One region of the Clostridium sp. MSTE9 genome, then DNA from elsewhere that is predicted to be linked to it. Evidence: riboswitches for the same ligand, from Rfam matches in the RefSeq annotation. Region 1 holds a riboswitch; the other holds the start of a gene.

Evidence for each region. Region 1 has a riboswitch for thiamine pyrophosphate ahead of thiD (bifunctional hydroxymethylpyrimidine kinase/phosphomethylpyrimidine kinase). Riboswitches for the same ligand answer to the same signal wherever they lie in the genome.
Region 2: another riboswitch for thiamine pyrophosphate. It lies ahead of thiT (energy-coupled thiamine transporter ThiT); the one in region 1 lies ahead of thiD (bifunctional hydroxymethylpyrimidine kinase/phosphomethylpyrimidine kinase).

Annotation. Positions count from the first base shown of each region.
Region 1 is NZ_AKFU01000046.1:29,186-37,531, forward strand. It holds gene HMPREF1141_RS13670 (DUF4274 domain-containing protein) at 1-112, opposite strand, end outside; gene HMPREF1141_RS13675 (DUF4256 domain-containing protein) at 199-765, opposite strand; gene HMPREF1141_RS13680 (Vat family streptogramin A O-acetyltransferase) at 1,090-1,731, opposite strand; gene HMPREF1141_RS13685 (hypothetical protein) at 1,758-2,411, opposite strand; TPP riboswitch at 2,619-2,718, shown strand; TPP riboswitch at 2,768-2,867, shown strand; gene thiD (bifunctional hydroxymethylpyrimidine kinase/phosphomethylpyrimidine kinase) at 2,927-3,739, shown strand; gene thiC (phosphomethylpyrimidine synthase ThiC) at 3,740-5,053, shown strand; gene thiM (hydroxyethylthiazole kinase) at 5,073-5,906, shown strand; gene thiE (thiamine phosphate synthase) at 5,896-6,543, shown strand; gene HMPREF1141_RS13710 (GyrI-like domain-containing protein) at 6,631-7,083, opposite strand; gene HMPREF1141_RS13715 (Na+/H+ antiporter NhaC family protein) at 7,296-8,346, opposite strand, start outside.
Region 2 is NZ_AKFU01000001.1:21,109-29,454, forward strand. It holds gene ilvC (ketol-acid reductoisomerase) at 1-360, shown strand, start outside; gene HMPREF1141_RS00110 (DUF975 family protein) at 739-1,497, shown strand; gene thiT (energy-coupled thiamine transporter ThiT) at 1,767-2,336, opposite strand; TPP riboswitch at 2,513-2,624, opposite strand; gene HMPREF1141_RS00120 (HAD hydrolase-like protein) at 2,649-3,311, opposite strand; gene HMPREF1141_RS00125 (thioesterase family protein) at 3,335-3,730, opposite strand; gene HMPREF1141_RS00130 (heparan-alpha-glucosaminide N-acetyltransferase domain-containing protein) at 3,948-4,733, shown strand; gene ychF (redox-regulated ATPase YchF) at 4,814-5,908, shown strand; gene rbr (rubrerythrin) at 7,707-8,246, opposite strand.

The DNA of each region.
Region 1 (8,346 bases):
CTAATGCCAAAGCCAAATCGCAATTCTCATCCAGGAGCATTTGTTTCGGTACATCAAACCCATTATCCCAATTGTAATCTTGGAGTACGGCCTTCATCTTTTCATATGTCATATACTTCCCCTGTAAATTTCTATTTTGCTGAGTATTTTGTCAACAATACTTTTATACTTCTCCGTTCCTTTGTATCCTTATCAAATTCAGACCCTCAGCATGCCTCGAAAGCCCCGGGCGGCATAGTAAGATTCCGCCCCGTTGTGGTATACGAAGACGGTATCGTAGCGGCGGTCGCAAAAGAGGGCCCCGCCCAATTTCCGGATATCGGAGGGAGTTCTCACCCAGCTTGACGTTTTGGTATCAAAGCTTCCCAGTTTCTGCAGTTCCCGGTATTGTTCTTCCGTCAGTAACTCAATGCCCATAGCAGCCGCCATATCAACCGCGGTATTCTCCGGCCTGTGTTCTTTCCTCGATTCGAGCCCTTTGCGGTCATAGCAGACGCTTCTGCGGCCCTTTGGGCTTTCCGCCGCACAATCATAAAAAAGATATTCGCCCGTAGAACGATCGAACCCCACAACATCCGGTTCGCCGCTGGTTTTTTCCATTTCGTTCAGCGACCACAGCTTTTCCGCGTTGGCTTCCAATTTTGCCTGTATTTCATCCCATTCAATACCCGGATGCCGATTCCTGTTTTTCTCAAAGCGGGCCTTTAAGGTTTTGAGCAGCTCCTCACGCTGCTCGAGCGACAATTCCCGTTTTTCATTTTTCATATTGACATCTCCTAATCAAAATTTTCCGCTGCAATTCTGCCGCAATCGGTATCCTGGATTGTCAGTAATGATTTCCGGATTCAGGGCGGTATATTCGCTCTGCCTTTTTCAGGATGGCTATCGTATCGGACTTCACTCCTCGATGCCGAGAGCTTCTTCAATCAAGGCTTTGGACATATACATCTCTTTTCTTCTGTTCTTTAGGAGCGTGTGATGAAAGGTACCGTTCGAGAATTTTTCCCGTGCTTTTTCGCATTTGTGGATGATGGAAGATATGGTTCTGTGCGCCTCTGTCAATTCCGCTTTTGTGTATTTTCCGTCTGTTCACTGCTTTTCTATTGTCCGGATTTTCTCCAAATCCGCGCTGCACAGAATGTCCAGATGTTCAAAGATCTTTTCGGCGGGCCAGTTCCACCACTGCAATTGCAGCAGGTATTCGGTCAGATCGTCATCGAAACGCTTTCTGATAACCTTGCAGGGATTTCCCCCGGCAATGCAGTAGGCGGGGATGTCTTTCGCCACCACAGAATTTGCGGCAATGATGGCGCCGTCACCGATATGGACGCCGGGCATCACCGTAACATTCTGTCCGATCCATACATCGTTGCCCACTATGGTGTCGCCCTTAAAAGGAAGGTCATCCAAAGAGGGCATGGATTTTTCCCAGCCGCTGCCCATGATGTTGAATGGATAGGTGGTAACGCTGCACATCCGGTGGTTGGCGCCATTCATGACAAACTCGATGCCCTTGGCGATGGCACAGAATTTTCCGATGATGAGCTTGTCGCCCAGAAACTCATAATGATGGGTGACGTGCTCCTCAAAGCGCTCCGGGCCGTGGATGTCGTCGTAGTAGGTATAGTCGCCCACAAGAATATTGGGACGGGTGATGACATTCTTAATAAAGCAGACACTTTTGATCGCTTCGTTGGGGTAGATCGCATCAGGATTCGGGCCGTACTGCATCGAATCCCCTCCTTTCAAATTGGAAATTATAATGAAATCTTCCAATACACTCCGTTGGGCAGCTTAATGAGATAGCCGGAATGTTTTTCCTTTATCTTTCCAGTAGACAGATCTCTGATGATTACATTTTCATGGTATTCCGGGTCTTCATACCATTCGGAAAAATATAAGTCTTCTCCATCGCGGAACAATAAATCCTCGGTTTGTCCTATCTCTATTCTTTTATTTTCTGGCCAGACAATTTCAAAAATCTTATTGTTTGCATCTCGACAAAGCATAAGGGGCGAGACTTTTAATGCAAGATTGTAACAATTTTCTACAATTCCCAACGGCAGTTCTTTGATCATTTCAAGTTCCTGATTCTCCGGAAAATAGCGATACAGCTGTATTTTCTGTTTGAAAAAATCTACTCCTAAAAAGGATAGCTTTCCTTCATCCCAAACCGGCTGCTCGATATAGACGTTTTCTTTCAATTCGAATGGACTGTAAACCGTTCCCTCTGGATAATGAATCAAATGGCAGGTCATTCCAGAAAATATTTTTCCCGATTTCACAATTGCTTCAGCTTCATATAAATCACAAAAGTAATCTTTGCTCTCTTGGCAAGCATACCACTCTAGGGTACCATCTATCCGTTCAGGATATGATTCTGATATTCCCTCAATTTTTATGATATTCATCCGGTTTTCCCTTTCTAAATCCCAATTTCTCTGCGTATAGGTTCAGAATTTCCGCTTCTAATAAGCTCAGTTTACCACGGCAATCGGGTTTGGGCAATGGTGCAGCGTCCTCGGCCGGAGTACCGCTCTGACAAGGCCAATCTCAAAACGTGTTTTTTCGTTCGGTATTGACACAAAAGAAAATACGTGCTAAGTTATGAGTAATCGAATAGATTGCGGGGGGACTCTACGGAGTTGAGAAGGTTAAAACCTGACCCTTTGAACCTGTCAGTTAACACTGGCGCAGGGAAGCAAATGCAGAACGAATGAATCGGTGCTTTCCTCATAAGGGAAAGCACTTTTTTATTTAACAACTGAATCTGTTGCGGGGGGACTCTATGGAGTTGAGAAGGTTAAAACCTGACCCTTTGAACCTGTTAGTTAACACTGGCGTAGGGAAGCAAAACATCGATCGAAAGGATGCTTGCCATGGTCGGCGGCATCCTTTTTGTTTTGAGGAAAGAAAGGTGACCCATATGAAAAAGCTTTTGACCATAGCCGGTTCGGATTGCAGCGGCGGCGCGGGAATTCAGGCCGATCTGAAAACCTTTGCGGCGCACGGCACCTTCGGCATGAGCGTGATTGTCTCCGTGGTGGCGGAAAACACGTGCGAAGTTCTCGGTGTGCAGGACATCTCTCCCGACATGATCAAACAGCAGATCGACGCCGTGTTTCAGGACATCGGCACAGACGCGGTGAAAGTCGGTATGCTTTCCAAATCCGACTGCATGCTGGCTGTGGCGGAAAAGCTGCGCGAATACCGCCCGAACAATGTGGTGATCGACCCCGTGATGCTGGCCAAAAACGGCTGCCCCCTGATGCAGCCGGATTCGATGGATACGCTGATCCACGAAATCGTGCCGCTGGCCGATCTGCTCACTCCCAATATTCCCGAGGCGGAGACCATTACCGGCCTTGCAATTCACTCGCCGGAGGATATGGAGCGCGCTGCGAAGAAAATCCACGCCATGGGGGCGAGGGGGGTTCTGGTAAAAGGCGGCCACGCCGACGGCGATGCGCTGGATATCCTGTTCGACGGCGAGCGCTTTTACCGGTTCAGCGAAACGCGAATCCAGACCAAAAACACACACGGCACGGGCTGTACGTATTCCTCTGCCATCGCCTGCAATCTGGCGCTGGGCTGTTCCATGGAGGAAGCGGTGCGCAAAGCAAAGGCGTACGTTACCACCGCGATCCGTCATTCGCTCGCGATTGGTAAGGGCTGCGGCCCCACGCATCATTTTTACGATCTTTATCAGAACGGATTACAGGAAAGAGAGGGCAAATGAATGGAATTTCAAACACAGATGGACGCTGCCCGTAAAGGGATTGTCACAAAAGAACTGCGTCAGGTAGCGCAGGAAGAAGCTATCGCGGAGCAGGAGCTGCTGGAGCTGGTGGCCGGCGGACAGGTCGTCATCCCGGCCAATGTGCGGCATACGGTGCTTCATCCGCACGGCGTGGGGAAGGGGCTCCGCACGAAAATCAACGTAAACCTCGGTGTTTCCGGCGACTGTGTGGATTACCGGGTCGAGATGGAAAAGGTTCGCCTTGCCGAGCGCTTCGGGGCCGAAGCCATCATGGATTTGAGCAACTACGGCAAGACGCATACCTTCCGGCAAAAGCTGATCGAAACCTCTCCCGCCATGATCGGTACCGTACCGGTTTACGATGCGGTGGGGTATCTGGAAAAGGATTTAAAAGAGATTACGGCGCAGGATTTTCTGAAGGTGGTGCGCGCCCACGCGGAAGAGGGTGTGGATTTCATGACGATTCACGCCGGGCTCAATCGCCGCGCCGTAGAGATTTTCATGCGGGAGCGGCGTCAGATGAACATCGTTTCGCGCGGCGGCTCGTTGCTGTTCGCGTGGATGAAGATGACCGGGAACGAAAACCCGTTCTACGAGCATTACGACGAGCTGCTCGAAATTCTGCACGAATTCGACGTCACGATCAGCCTTGGCGACGCCCTGCGCCCTGGCAGCATTGCGGACGCGACAGACGCCTCTCAGATCGCCGAGTTGACGGAGCTTGGGAATCTGACCAAGCGCGCATGGGAGCGCGGCGTACAGGTTCTGGTGGAGGGCCCCGGCCACATGGCGATGGATGAAATTGCCGCCAATATGAAGCTCGAAAAGCGGCTGTGTCACGGCGCGCCGTTTTATGTGCTTGGACCTCTGGTCACGGATATTGCCCCCGGGTACGACCATATCACCTCCGCGATCGGCGGGGCGATTGCTGCAGCAAACGGAGCGGATTTCCTCTGCTATGTCACTCCTGCAGAACACCTGCGCCTGCCCGATCTGTCCGACGTGAAGGAGGGGATCATTGCGTCAAAAATCGCGGCCCACGCGGCGGATATCGCCAAAGGAATCAAACATGCGCGCGAGGCGGATTACCGCATCAGCGAAGCCAGAAGGCGGCTGGACTGGGAAGAAACCTTTGCGCTCGCGCTCGACGGGGAAAAGGCAAGAACATACTTTGAAAGTGTTCCGCCGGAGGATCAGCACAGCTGCTCCATGTGCGGGAAAATGTGCGCCGTACGCACCATGAACCGGATTCTCGAAGGGCTCGACGTCGAACTGATGCCCGAGCGCAAATAAACGAAAGGGGAGAGATGGCATGACTCAAAAAAAATGGCTAGAGCAAATCGGCGGAATTTTAGAAAAAGTTCGCTCGAAAAAGCCTCTGGTTCACCACATTACCAATTATGTTACCGTCAATGACTGCGCCAACATCACGCTGGCGATTGGGGCCTCGCCCATCATGGCCGACGATATCGGCGAAGCGGCGGATATCACCGCGATTTCCTCCGCGCTGGTGCTGAATATCGGCACGCTGAATGAAAGAACGATCGAGTCGATGCTTGCGGCTGGGAAACAGGCAAATAAAACTCGAATCCCCGTTGTGTTTGATCCGGTCGGCGCGGGGGCCTCCGAGCTGCGCAACCGAACGACCAGACGGATTCTGGAAGAAGTGAAGATCAGCGTGCTGCGCGGGAATCTCTCCGAAGTCCGGTTTGTGGCCGGTCTTGACTCCCGGACAAAGGGCGTGGATGTCTCGGAGGAGGACAGCCGCGGTGGACTGCAGGCCGCGCGCGATACCGCACAGGAGGTATCGAAGCGCCTTGGCTGCGTTACGGCAGTAACCGGCGCCATCGACATTGTAACGGACGGAACCCGCACGCTGTATTTGAAGAACGGCGTTCCGGCGCTTTCCGGCGTGACGGGAACCGGCTGCATGTGCAGCTCTCTCGTCGGTTCGTTCTGCGGCGCCACAGACGATTTCCTCTCCGCCGCCGCGGGAGGAATCCTCTGCATGAGCATCGCGGGGGAGCTCGCGGTTGAGCGGGCGAAAGAGCTCGGCAGCGGCAGTTTTCGCGTTGCGCTGGTCGATGCAGTCAGCCGCATGAGCGCCGAAATTCTGGAAGAGAGGGCGAAGCTCGATGAAGCCTGATTTTGATCTCAGCTTGTACCTGGTTACCGACCGCGATCTGATGAGCACGACGACGCTCGAGCAGGCTGTGGAACAGGCGATAAAAGGAGGGATCACGCTGGTGCAGCTGCGCGAAAAGGATGCTTCTTCTCTCGACTTTTACCGCACGGCACTCGGTGTGAAGCGGATGACCGATGCAAAGGGGATACCCCTCATTATTAACGACAGGGTGGACATTGCCCTTGCCGTAGACGCCGCGGGGGTCCATGTCGGGCAGGAGGACTTGCCCGCGAAAACGGTTCGCGCCATCCTCGGGGAGGATAAGCTTCTCGGCGTTTCTGTCTCCACAGTGGAGGAGGCTCTTCAGGCCGAACGCGACGGTGCGGACTATCTTGGCGTCGGCGCCATGTTTGCCACCGGCACCAAGACGGACGCACAGCTCGTCTCCATGGAAGAACTGAGAAAAATCCGTTCCGCCGTGAGTATTCCAATTGTTGTGATCGGCGGCATCAACGCAAAGACCATTCCCTTGTTCCGGGGGAGCGGTATAGACGGTGTTGCTGTTGTTTCGGCAATCATCGCTGCCCAGGATATCGCTGCCGCGGCCCGCAGCCTGAAAGACCTGCTGGAGCAGCAGAAACCCGCTTGCCGGGAGTAAACATACTTCGAAAGAAATACAGCAGACCCGTCCGCAAAAAAGCTGCGGACGGGTCTGCTGATGGATGATTTGTGAGGAAAGATGCGCTCACACCGGGACGCAGATTTCACACAGATGCTTTTGCAGCATTGCCGGCACGTATCTCTCCAGAATCGGCCGGGAGGGGTCTAAAGTCAGCCCATCGACGGCAAGCTGCGGAAAGATGTCGTTCCACGCTTTTTGAACCGCCTCTGCGGTGTGGGGGATGGAAAAGACCGCGTATTTGCCGCCCGGCAGGGAGAGTTCAGTAACAGCCGTGTCCGTTTGGAGATAGTCGTCAGAAACCAGAATGCAAACGTCGTAGCGGCAGCGTTCCGGCGGTGTGGTCTGGGGATGATCCTGTGAAATTCCCAGAATGACTGCCGAGTCGGTGAACAGGTCGTTGGCCCTGACCCATTCCTTGAATGTTTCCATCAGCACGTGACTGCCGGGGCCATACGAGCCGGTACGCCGCATCGACATGGCCCGGCCTGCCGTCATCTCTTCTATTTGATAGGTCATAAAAATCCCTCCTGATTGATGAACTATCCGCACCATAACACGCTTTAAAATCTTTTTCAAGAATTCTTTTAAAACCGTTCAGGATTACGGCAGTTCAAATTCAGTTTCTCTTTACCCTTCGAGGGGAAAAAGGATTGCTTCAAAGGAACTTTTCTGTAACAGAAAGAGCGCCGTGGAAATTTCCACGGCGCTCTGTTTGTTTGGAATTCCGATCACATCAAGAGGGGAGCAACGATTGCCAAAATAAAGATCGGAATATCGGATGCAATAAAGGTTGGTACGCACGTATCCCAAATGTGGTCGTGCTGTCCGTCCGCGTTGAGTCCGGCCGTCGGTCCGAGTGTGGTATCGGAAACAGGGGAGCCGGTATCGCCGATGGTAGCAGCCGCAGCAATCAGGAGCGTGGTTGCGCCGACGCTGAAGCCCAGCTGTGCGCAAAGCGGTACATACAGAACCGCCAGAACAGGAACGGTACCGAAAGAAGTACCGGTGCCCATTACGATGAACAGACCAACGAGCATCATGATGAACGCGCCGAGCAGCTTGCTGCCGCCGATGAAGCCCAAAGAGCTCTGGATCAGCTGATCAACACCGCCGCTGTCGCGGAGAACGGCGCTGAAGCCATTGGAAGCCAGCATAACGAATGCGATGAAGCCCATGAGCTGAACGCCTTCGTCAATGATCTTATCCATGTCGGACCATTTGACTGCCTTGGTGATGAACATAATGGCCAAACCGATCAAAGCGCCCAGCGGCAGGGAACCCCAAACCAGCTGAATCACCAGGGTAACAACCGCAGCGATAACCGCAGACCAGTGCTTAAAGGTCATGGTGGTGTCAACGGTATCCAGATCAACCGCGAAGCCTTCCACGTTCTTGTACTCTCTGGGTTTGCGATACAGGAACAGAACGACCAGAACAAAGCCGATCAGCATTGCAACGCCAAGGGGCCAGGTGTAACGCCAAACATCCATTTTGTCGATTTCCATGCCGTTTTTGGTCATGTTGTTCGAAATGATGCCGTGGTAAATCAAACCGAATCCGGCAGGGATGGCAACATAAGGAGCACGCAGACCAAACGCAAGGGCGCAGGCCACAGCTCTTCTGTCGATCTTCATCCTGTTCATGACGATCAGCAGCGGCGGAATCAAAATCGGAATGAAAGCGATATGTACGGGAATCAGGTTCTGCGAGAAGCAGGAAATAAAGCCCAGGAAAAACACGAATACCAGTGATTTTCCGTTGACCAGCTTGGCGATTTTA
Region 2 (8,346 bases), on a different contig from region 1:
GCGGGCTATGCTCCTGAAAACGCATACTTTGAGTGCATTCACGAGATGAAGCTGATCGTCGATCTGATCTACAAGGGCGGTTTTGAGCTGATGAGATACTCCATTTCTGATACCGCGGAGTTCGGCGATTACGAATCCGGCAAGCGCCTGATTACGGACGACACGAAGAAAGAAATGAAACAGATCCTTTCTGAGATTCAGGACGGCACCTTTGCTGGCAAATGGATCGCGGAGAATAAGAATGGCCGTGCGCACTTTGGCGCGATGCGCCGCATTGAGTCCGAGCATCAGCTGGAATCCGTTGGTAAAGAGCTGCGCAAGATGTATTCCTGGAGCGAAGAGGACAAATACGCCGATTAATCCGGGCAGAACAATCTAATTAATAACGCAGTACAGTATCGGTAACAAGGGATCAGGCAGAGTCGGACAACACCGATCGCCTGATCCCTTATTGTTGCAATTTGGGCAGAAGAATCATACCATGAAAGAGCGGCGGTTGGCCGCCAGGGAAACAGAAGATTGCTATCTTAAGGAAGGAAGCTGTGGCGGTGTTAGGCGCCGCCGAATGGCAGAAGCATAAAATTCAAGCATGGCAGAGCGCCGGGCGCGCAAGGGCTGACAGGCTGGCCCTGCCTTTCAATGGAAAATTTATGATAGGCACTGTGGCCGCGTTTAGGCATAGTGGCCAAGGGCTGTATCGTATGATACAGAAAAGAGTGAAAGGGGTCTTACTAGAAAATGTGGAGCAGAGAGATTGTGAAGAGCAATGCGAAAGCGGCAATCCGGGGCGGAAAGTATTGGATGGCATTCCTGGTTTCTGCCGTGATTATGATCGCACCCTCGCTGATAGAATGGATTACCGGTTACGGTGAGGTCAACGATAAGTGGATCTCCGGACTGGAGAATGGTGTGCCTGAGGTTGCGCCCGGCGTGTTCATGGGGTATAATCTGGGTTTCTTGCTGCTGAATATCTTTATTCTTTTTCCGCTGATTGTGGGAGTGTACGGCTTTTTTGTACGCAACCGGTTTGACGCGGGGCAGTTTTCCGATGTGTTTTTGGGCTTTCGGAACGGGTATGGCAACGTGGTGCTCACCAGCTTTGTGACCAACCTGTTCATCGGCCTGTGGACACTGCTGCTGATTATCCCCGGCATTTACAAGGCGCTGCAGTACATCATGGTTCCGTTTCTGCTGTCTGACAATCCCCGGCTTTCGGGCCGGCGGGTACGGCAGATCAGCCGCCTGATGACCGATGGGGAAAAGGGTGCGATCCTTGTGCTGTCCCTTTCCTTTATCGGCTGGTTTTTAATCCCGATCGCTGTGTCGATCGTTCTGGAGATGGCTTCTGCGCCCATATTCTTAACGAATATTGTGGTTACATTGGGTTTGGCTCTGATTATGCCGTATTATTACGCAACGCTTGCAGAGCTGTATATTTTCCTGCGCGACCGTGCGATTCAGACCGGCATGGTGCAGCCCGAGGAGCTGGGCCTGTAACTCAGGCTTGCCGGGAAAGCGATATGTGCCTTGCCTTACACAGGTTTCGGCGGCTGATATGTATCAAAAAACGAAGGGAAAACCGCACTGCGGTTTTCCCCTTTTTGCCTCTGTACGGTGAACTATATTTGAAATAGGAGGAACATGAAATGGAAGAAGGCGTTCGGCTCACCTAATGTATTTTATGACAAGCCCCCGCATTTGTTGACAGGTCTGTCCCAACTTTGGCGACTTCTCCAAACAAGCCCTCCGGCCTTTGGTAAGAGCGCTTATGCCGCGTGAGCGGAGCGGTTTCCGGTGCGGTCGAGCACCTTGACCAGCGCGATGGTGACGACAGAGGTGATCACGAGTTCGGGCAGCATATAGCTTCCGTTATAAATCAGAGAATACAGCCACACAGGCGTTCCCTCGGGCGCATACTCGCCCCAGATCAGGATGCCGGAGGCAAAGCTGCACAGAAAGCGCAGGAATACGGCGATCGCCGCGCCGAATGCGATGCTGGCCGAACGGTTGCGGATCGGCTTGCCCCAGAACGCCGCGCTGCCCAGCACGGTAAAGGCCAGCACATAGTCGAGCAGTACCACCAAAGCGAACGCGGTAAGCGTTTTTGCGGGCGGGGCGTTGAACTGCAGCAGCATCTGCAGCAGGCTGTGAACAAAAGCGGTGCCGAGGCCCCATTTGACCCCGTGGCGGTAAGAAACCAGTACCAGGGGCGCCATGCTGGCCAGGGTGATCGAACCGCCCTGCGGCAGCTCGAATACCTTGATCATGCTCAGAACAGTGGAGAGCGCGATCATCAGCGCACATTCCACCAGAATGATGGTGTTGTTTTTTTTCATAAAAGATCCTTCCTCGCGCCGATTGATACCGGATCTTCCATCAAAACAGTGAAGGAGGATCGTTTCAGGCGCGTCCGCTGTTCCGGTAGCGGAAACCGAAAGTGTGAACTGCGATCTTTCCTGAAAAACATGCCGCACGCAAAAAGACGCATTGCGGGTAATACCACAATGCGTCTTGCTGTGCTGCAAAAGTTTCCTACGCTGGCATTATCCAGATCAGGTCAAAGGGACATAGGCGTCAATCCGCCTCATCTCAGCCGCGTATACGCAGCGCCCCGTATTCAGTTCCAATATCACTATATCCGTATCCGCTCAGTTTGTCAAGAGCAAGCGTTCCAGCTCTATAAAATCCGCGGCGAACCGCGCGCCGGAAAATTGCTCCTGCATCTCTTCGCGGGTGCCGTAGCCGTGCAGCATCCCGATAAAATCCGTGCCTGCCAGGCGTGCGCCTTCGGCGTCGAACTTCGTGTCGCCGATCATCACCGCGTTCTGCGGTTTGGCCGAGAACCGCTCCACGCACGAGGTGATCAGCTCTGCCTTTGAGCTGGCGCGCTCCTCGCTGCCGGCGGGGCCCGCGACAAAATCTACCAGCGGGGCCAGCTTAAAGATTTCTGCCACGCGGTTTGCCTGCGGCAGGGGCTTCGAGGTGGCGATGCAGAGCTTTGCTCCCGCGCCCCGCAGAGCGGAAAGCAGCTCGAAGGTATGCGGGTACACCGAGTTTTTGTAAAGGCCATCGGTTTCGTAAAGGCTGCGGTACAGCTTCACCGCCCGGTCGCTCACGTCGTCCGGCAGGCCGCAGGTCTGCGAAAAGCTTTGAAACAGCGGCGGGCCAATAAAGGTGCGCAGAATCTCCGGCGGCGGCTCTGGCACCCCCAGGCGCTGCATGGTTTCCTTTACACAGCTCAGGATGCCCGGGCCGGATTCGGTCAGGGTGCCGTCCAGATCAAATAAAACGATGGGGTAAACAGGTTTCATCGGGAGTTCCTTTCGTCAGAGGTTTATTGCTTGGCGCGTTCCGCTACTCTTTTCAGATAATTCTCACGCTTGATGCTGGCGCGCTCATGCGTGCAGGTAGAAATCAGGCCCACATTGTCAGATGCCTCTACCTCAAAGGTGAATTTGCGGCCGTCGCTTTCGATCAGCTTTGCCGTCAGGTGGATGGTAACACCCTCAACCGTGGGCGCCAGATGCTTGATATGCACTTCGGAACCTACCGAGGTGATCCCCTCCGGCAGATAGGTGTTCAGCATCCGGGCGCAAACGCCTTCCATCAGCGCAACCAGCCGGGGCGTGGCAAGCACGTCTACGCTGCCGCTGCCGAGTTTGGAGGCCAGATCGGCGGAGGTAACGGTATAATCCTGGGAAATCGTCTGTCCAATTTTCAGTTCATTCATTGTAATTCTTCCTTTCCTTCGATATAATAAAATAAAATGATATCTTTGGATACCGGCGCGGACTGACGCACCGGACAATTCAGGGCAAATCTGCCTGAGTCTAGTATAACACGGTACGGCTCTGGTTTGAAGCGGTAATTTTGCTTATGTTCCCGCAAAAATCCGGCAGATTTTGTATATTGACAACCACTTTTGGGATTCGGCGGGAGGAATCAACTTGAACGAAAGCACACAGTCCCCGGCGGCAGCTACGCGCCCCCGGCTTCACCTGATGGACGAGCTGCGCGGTTTTGCCGTGTTCTGCATGGTCTTTTACCACGCGTTTTACACCTTTGCCTTTCTGTACCAGATTTCATGGATGATGGTGCTATTCCGCTTTTTTACCCCGGCGGAGCCATTTTTTGCGGCGCTGTTTATTTTTATTTCGGGAATCTCTTCTCTGCTTTCGCGATCGAATCTGCGGCGGGGATTGCGGCTGTTTGCGGTCGCGCTTGTGGTTACGCTTGTCACCGTCCTCGTCACGCCCCAGTATGCCATCTGGTTCGGCATTCTGCATTTTCTGGCAGTGTGCATGATCCTGTACGGCCTTTTGGGACAATATCAGAAAAAAATCCCCTTTTCGTGGCTGCTGGTTCTGCTGTGCTTTGTTCTTTATTTCTTCACACGGCCCATCCCGTCGGGTTATTTGGGGTTCGGCCCGGTTTCGGTGATTCCTCTGCCGGAGGCGATTTACCATGTGAAGTGGCTGTTCCCGCTGGGCTTTTATGATTCCTCGTTCTCATCGTCGGATTATTTTCCGCTTTTGCCCTGGGGCTTTGTGTTTCTTGCGGGAACCATGGTGGGCAGGCCGGTGGCCGCGGGATTGGCCCCGAAATGGATGTACCGCAGCCGTGTTCCGTTCTTTTCGCAGATGGGCCGCTGGGCGCTGGTGATTTACATTGCGCATCAGCCGGTGATCTACGCTTTTGCGTGGCTGCTGGAGCGGCTGGGGCTGATTGGCTGAAAGAGCCTTGCGCGTATCGCGGAAAAAGAATATAATAAGAGTTAAATGTTTTATGCGAGAGAAAGAGGTTGATGAGTGAAATGAAGCTGGGAATCGTCGGGCTGCCTAACGTTGGAAAGAGCACGCTGTTCAATGCCATTACCAACGCCGGGGCGCAGTCCGCCAACTATCCTTTTTGCACTATAGAACCGAACGTCGGTGTGGTGGCCGTGCCGGACAAGCGTCTGGACAAGCTGGCCGAGATGTACCACCCCGAAAAATACACCCCCGCCACGATCGAGTTTGTCGATATTGCGGGTCTGGTGCGCGGCGCCTCTAAGGGGGAGGGCCTGGGCAACCAGTTTTTGGCGAATATCCGCGAGGTGGACGCGATCGTTCACGTTGTCCGCTGCTTTGAGGACGACGATATCATTCATGTCGACGGCAGCGTAGACCCCGCGCGCGACGTGGAGACGATCAATCTGGAGCTGATCCTCTCTGACATGGAGGTGCTCGACCGCCGGCTGGACAAAACCCGCAAGATGCTCAAGGCGGACAAGAAATACCAGACGGAATGCGAGTTCTTTGAGCGCGTGCGCGCCGAGCTGGACGCGGGCCATACCGCACGCAGCGTGGAATGCACCGAGGAAGAAGCGGAGCTTTTGGCTACGGTGTCTTTGCTGACGAACAAGCTGGTCATTTACGCGGCCAACATGAGCGACGCCGATTTTAAGGGCGGCGTGGAGAATAATCCGTATTTTGCTGTGATCGAGAAGCTGGCCAGGCAGGAGAATGCAGGCGTTCTGCCGATCTGTGCGGAGGTGGAAGCCGAAATTTCCGGCATGGAGCCGGAGGAAAAGCAGATGTTCCTGGAGGACATGGGCCTTTCGGAATCCGGTCTTGACCGTCTGATCCGCGAGTGCTACACTCTGCTCGGCCTAATTTCGTACCTGACCGCGGGCCCGCAGGAGGTGCGCGCCTGGACGATCAAAGAGGGGACGAAGGCTCCCCAGGCTGCCGGTAAAATCCACACCGATTTTGAGCGCGGCTTTATCCGCGCGGAGGTTGTTGCCTACGACGATCTGATGGCCTGCGGCACGATGGCGGCCGCGAAAGAAAAGGGCCTTGTCCGTTCCGAAGGCAAGGAGTATGTGATGAAGGACGGCGACGTGGTGCTGTTCCGCTTTAATGTATAAGTGATTTTTTCAGCCCTGCTCTTGGATTGGAGCGGGGCTTTTCTTTTTTTATCGGTGTTGGCCTGAAAGAGTGGGTTTTTCTTTGTGAGGTTTCACCGCAGTTTTTTGCTGGTGTGGAAGATTCGTTTTTACGGTTTGTTTTGAGAGAGAGGATTTATTTTTGCGGGTGCCCCCGCGTGGGTTTCTGCTGGCGCAGGGTTTGCCCCTCATGCCGGGGCGGGCACTTACTTTCGCAGCGAGGCGAAAGTAAGCAAAGGCTCGCCAAAGGGGAGAGTTTCGATTCTCTCCCCCTTGGAACCCCCTCTCAACGACCAAAGGCTCTGCCTTTGGAAACTGGGAGAGGCTCCCGCTCTGGTTCTGTTCCACGCACAGGCACGGCCTGCGCGTGAAGCGAGTGCGTAAGGAAAGCTTTCACGTCTGCAACTGGTACGGAAAGTGCTCTCAAGCCAACAAAAAAATGCGGCGAAGCCGCATTCCCCAGAACTGCGAGCTAACGAGAGCGCTCTGAAAATGCCCGCCGACGGACGAAGCGCTAAGCTTTTGATTTTCTGTTGCTAGGAGAGTGGGCATTTTCATTGGAGCGCCTTTTCAGTAGCTTTCGGCGTTGCATTCCGGAACTTGTTCCCCGAACGGATTCCAAAGGTGTCCTTTGGAAGGCCTTTGCTACCTTTCGTCCTTTCACGAAAGGTAGTGCCCGCGCCGGCATGAGGGGCAGGCCCGCGCAAGCGGAAATCCCATGCGGGGGGTACCCGCTAAAAATTTGTTCTTCACCCTCGGGTAAAAAGTTCATATGGAACAGGCAATCAACCCGCCCCGGCACGAGGGGCAGGCCTGCGTTAGAAGAATTCATACGGGGAATTTATAAAGACAAAAAATATTTATAAATAGAAGGTTGTTTCCGCGTGAGAACAACCAGCGCACGCGCGACGAATGGAGTGCGAAGCGGGAGGTTCTCTTCGAGCTGTCCCGTGACGTGCGTGCAGGCTCAGCCTGCAAAAGAAGCGCCGTCCCTCGGGGAGGGACGACGCTTTCGGCCAAGGGCCGGTCAGCCGCACAGGGGCGATTCGTGCGGCAGTTTTGTTCTTACAGACAACGGCGCGGCGGAGCCGGGACCACGGTGCCGGGGGAGGCCCGCGGTTTTGAAAAGCATGCAGATCAATCATTGGGAATCATGATGGTTGAGATTCAAATTTTTTAAGGAACCCGGCCCGCTTTGCCCTGTCTGTAAGGCAGCAAAAAAGCGCCTGTTACGGATTCCCCCAGCGGGGGGATACATCCATAACACAGCGCCTAATATCACAAGTGCAGTACACAACCCGCAGAACGGGACCCATTTTCGGGATCCGCCCCCCTCTGTACAAGAAAGCGGAAATGAGTTATAATGTGTAAGCAACGCGCGGTATATCCGTTGTGTATGGAGGCTACTTCTCCGTATGCAGGGGATGAGGTGTTCCTGCACCTCGTCCCCGCTTTGCACTTAATTGTACCTTACCAGTAAATTGTAGCATTTTCTGGGATTGATTGCAAGCTGAATTGTTGATATGAGAAAAAATATCACATGATAAAAGACAGCGCCGGATTTTTAGAAATCCGGCGCTTTTTGTATTGGAATGTGCCTGCCTGCCGCGTGCTGGAATAGAACGCTTGGGGCATCGAACAACAGAAAAACCGCGGAACAATAACGTTCCGCGGCGGCTCTGAAGCATCTTCTTGCAGAGAACCAGACTTTGCTGTTCGCTGCTTTTTATGGGCCGGGTACGGCCCTGCTATAACGCTGTCCCTTTGAAAAAGGAACCGCTTAATAGTTTTCAGCTTTGCGCTCGAAGAAAGCCTGGGGATGTTTGCAGGCAGGACAGATCTTGGGGGCCTTGTCGCCAATATGAATGTATCCGCAGTTGCGGCATACCCAAACGGTCTGCTCGCCGCTCTGGAAAACAATATCTTCCTGGATGTTCTTCAGCAGCTTGCGGTAGCGCTCTTCGTGGGTCTTCTCCACAGTGCCTACCAGCTTCATCGCAGTGGCAATCTCTTTAAAGCCTTCCTGCTCAGCGGTCTCGGCGAACTCTTTGTACATCTCTGTCCATTCGTAGTTTTCGCCCTGCGCAGCATCCAGCAGGTTATCCTTTGTGCAGCCGATCTCGCCGCCATGCAGATATTTAAACCACAGCTTGGCGTGTTCCTTCTCGTTGCCGGCGGTTTCCTCAAAAATAGCTGCGATCTGCTCGTAGCCTTCTTTTTTCGCCTGAGAAGCGTAGAATGTGTACTTGTTTCTGGCCTGGGATTCCCCTGCAAATGCGGTCAGCAGATTTGCTTCGGTTTTGCTTCCTTTCAGTTCCATACGGTTCGTCCTCCTTGTAAAAAATCAGTAAGGGATGCCACCCTGTTCCGGCCGCTTTTGCGCGACGGAACGAAACGCCGTTTCACCGGCATTTGGGAAT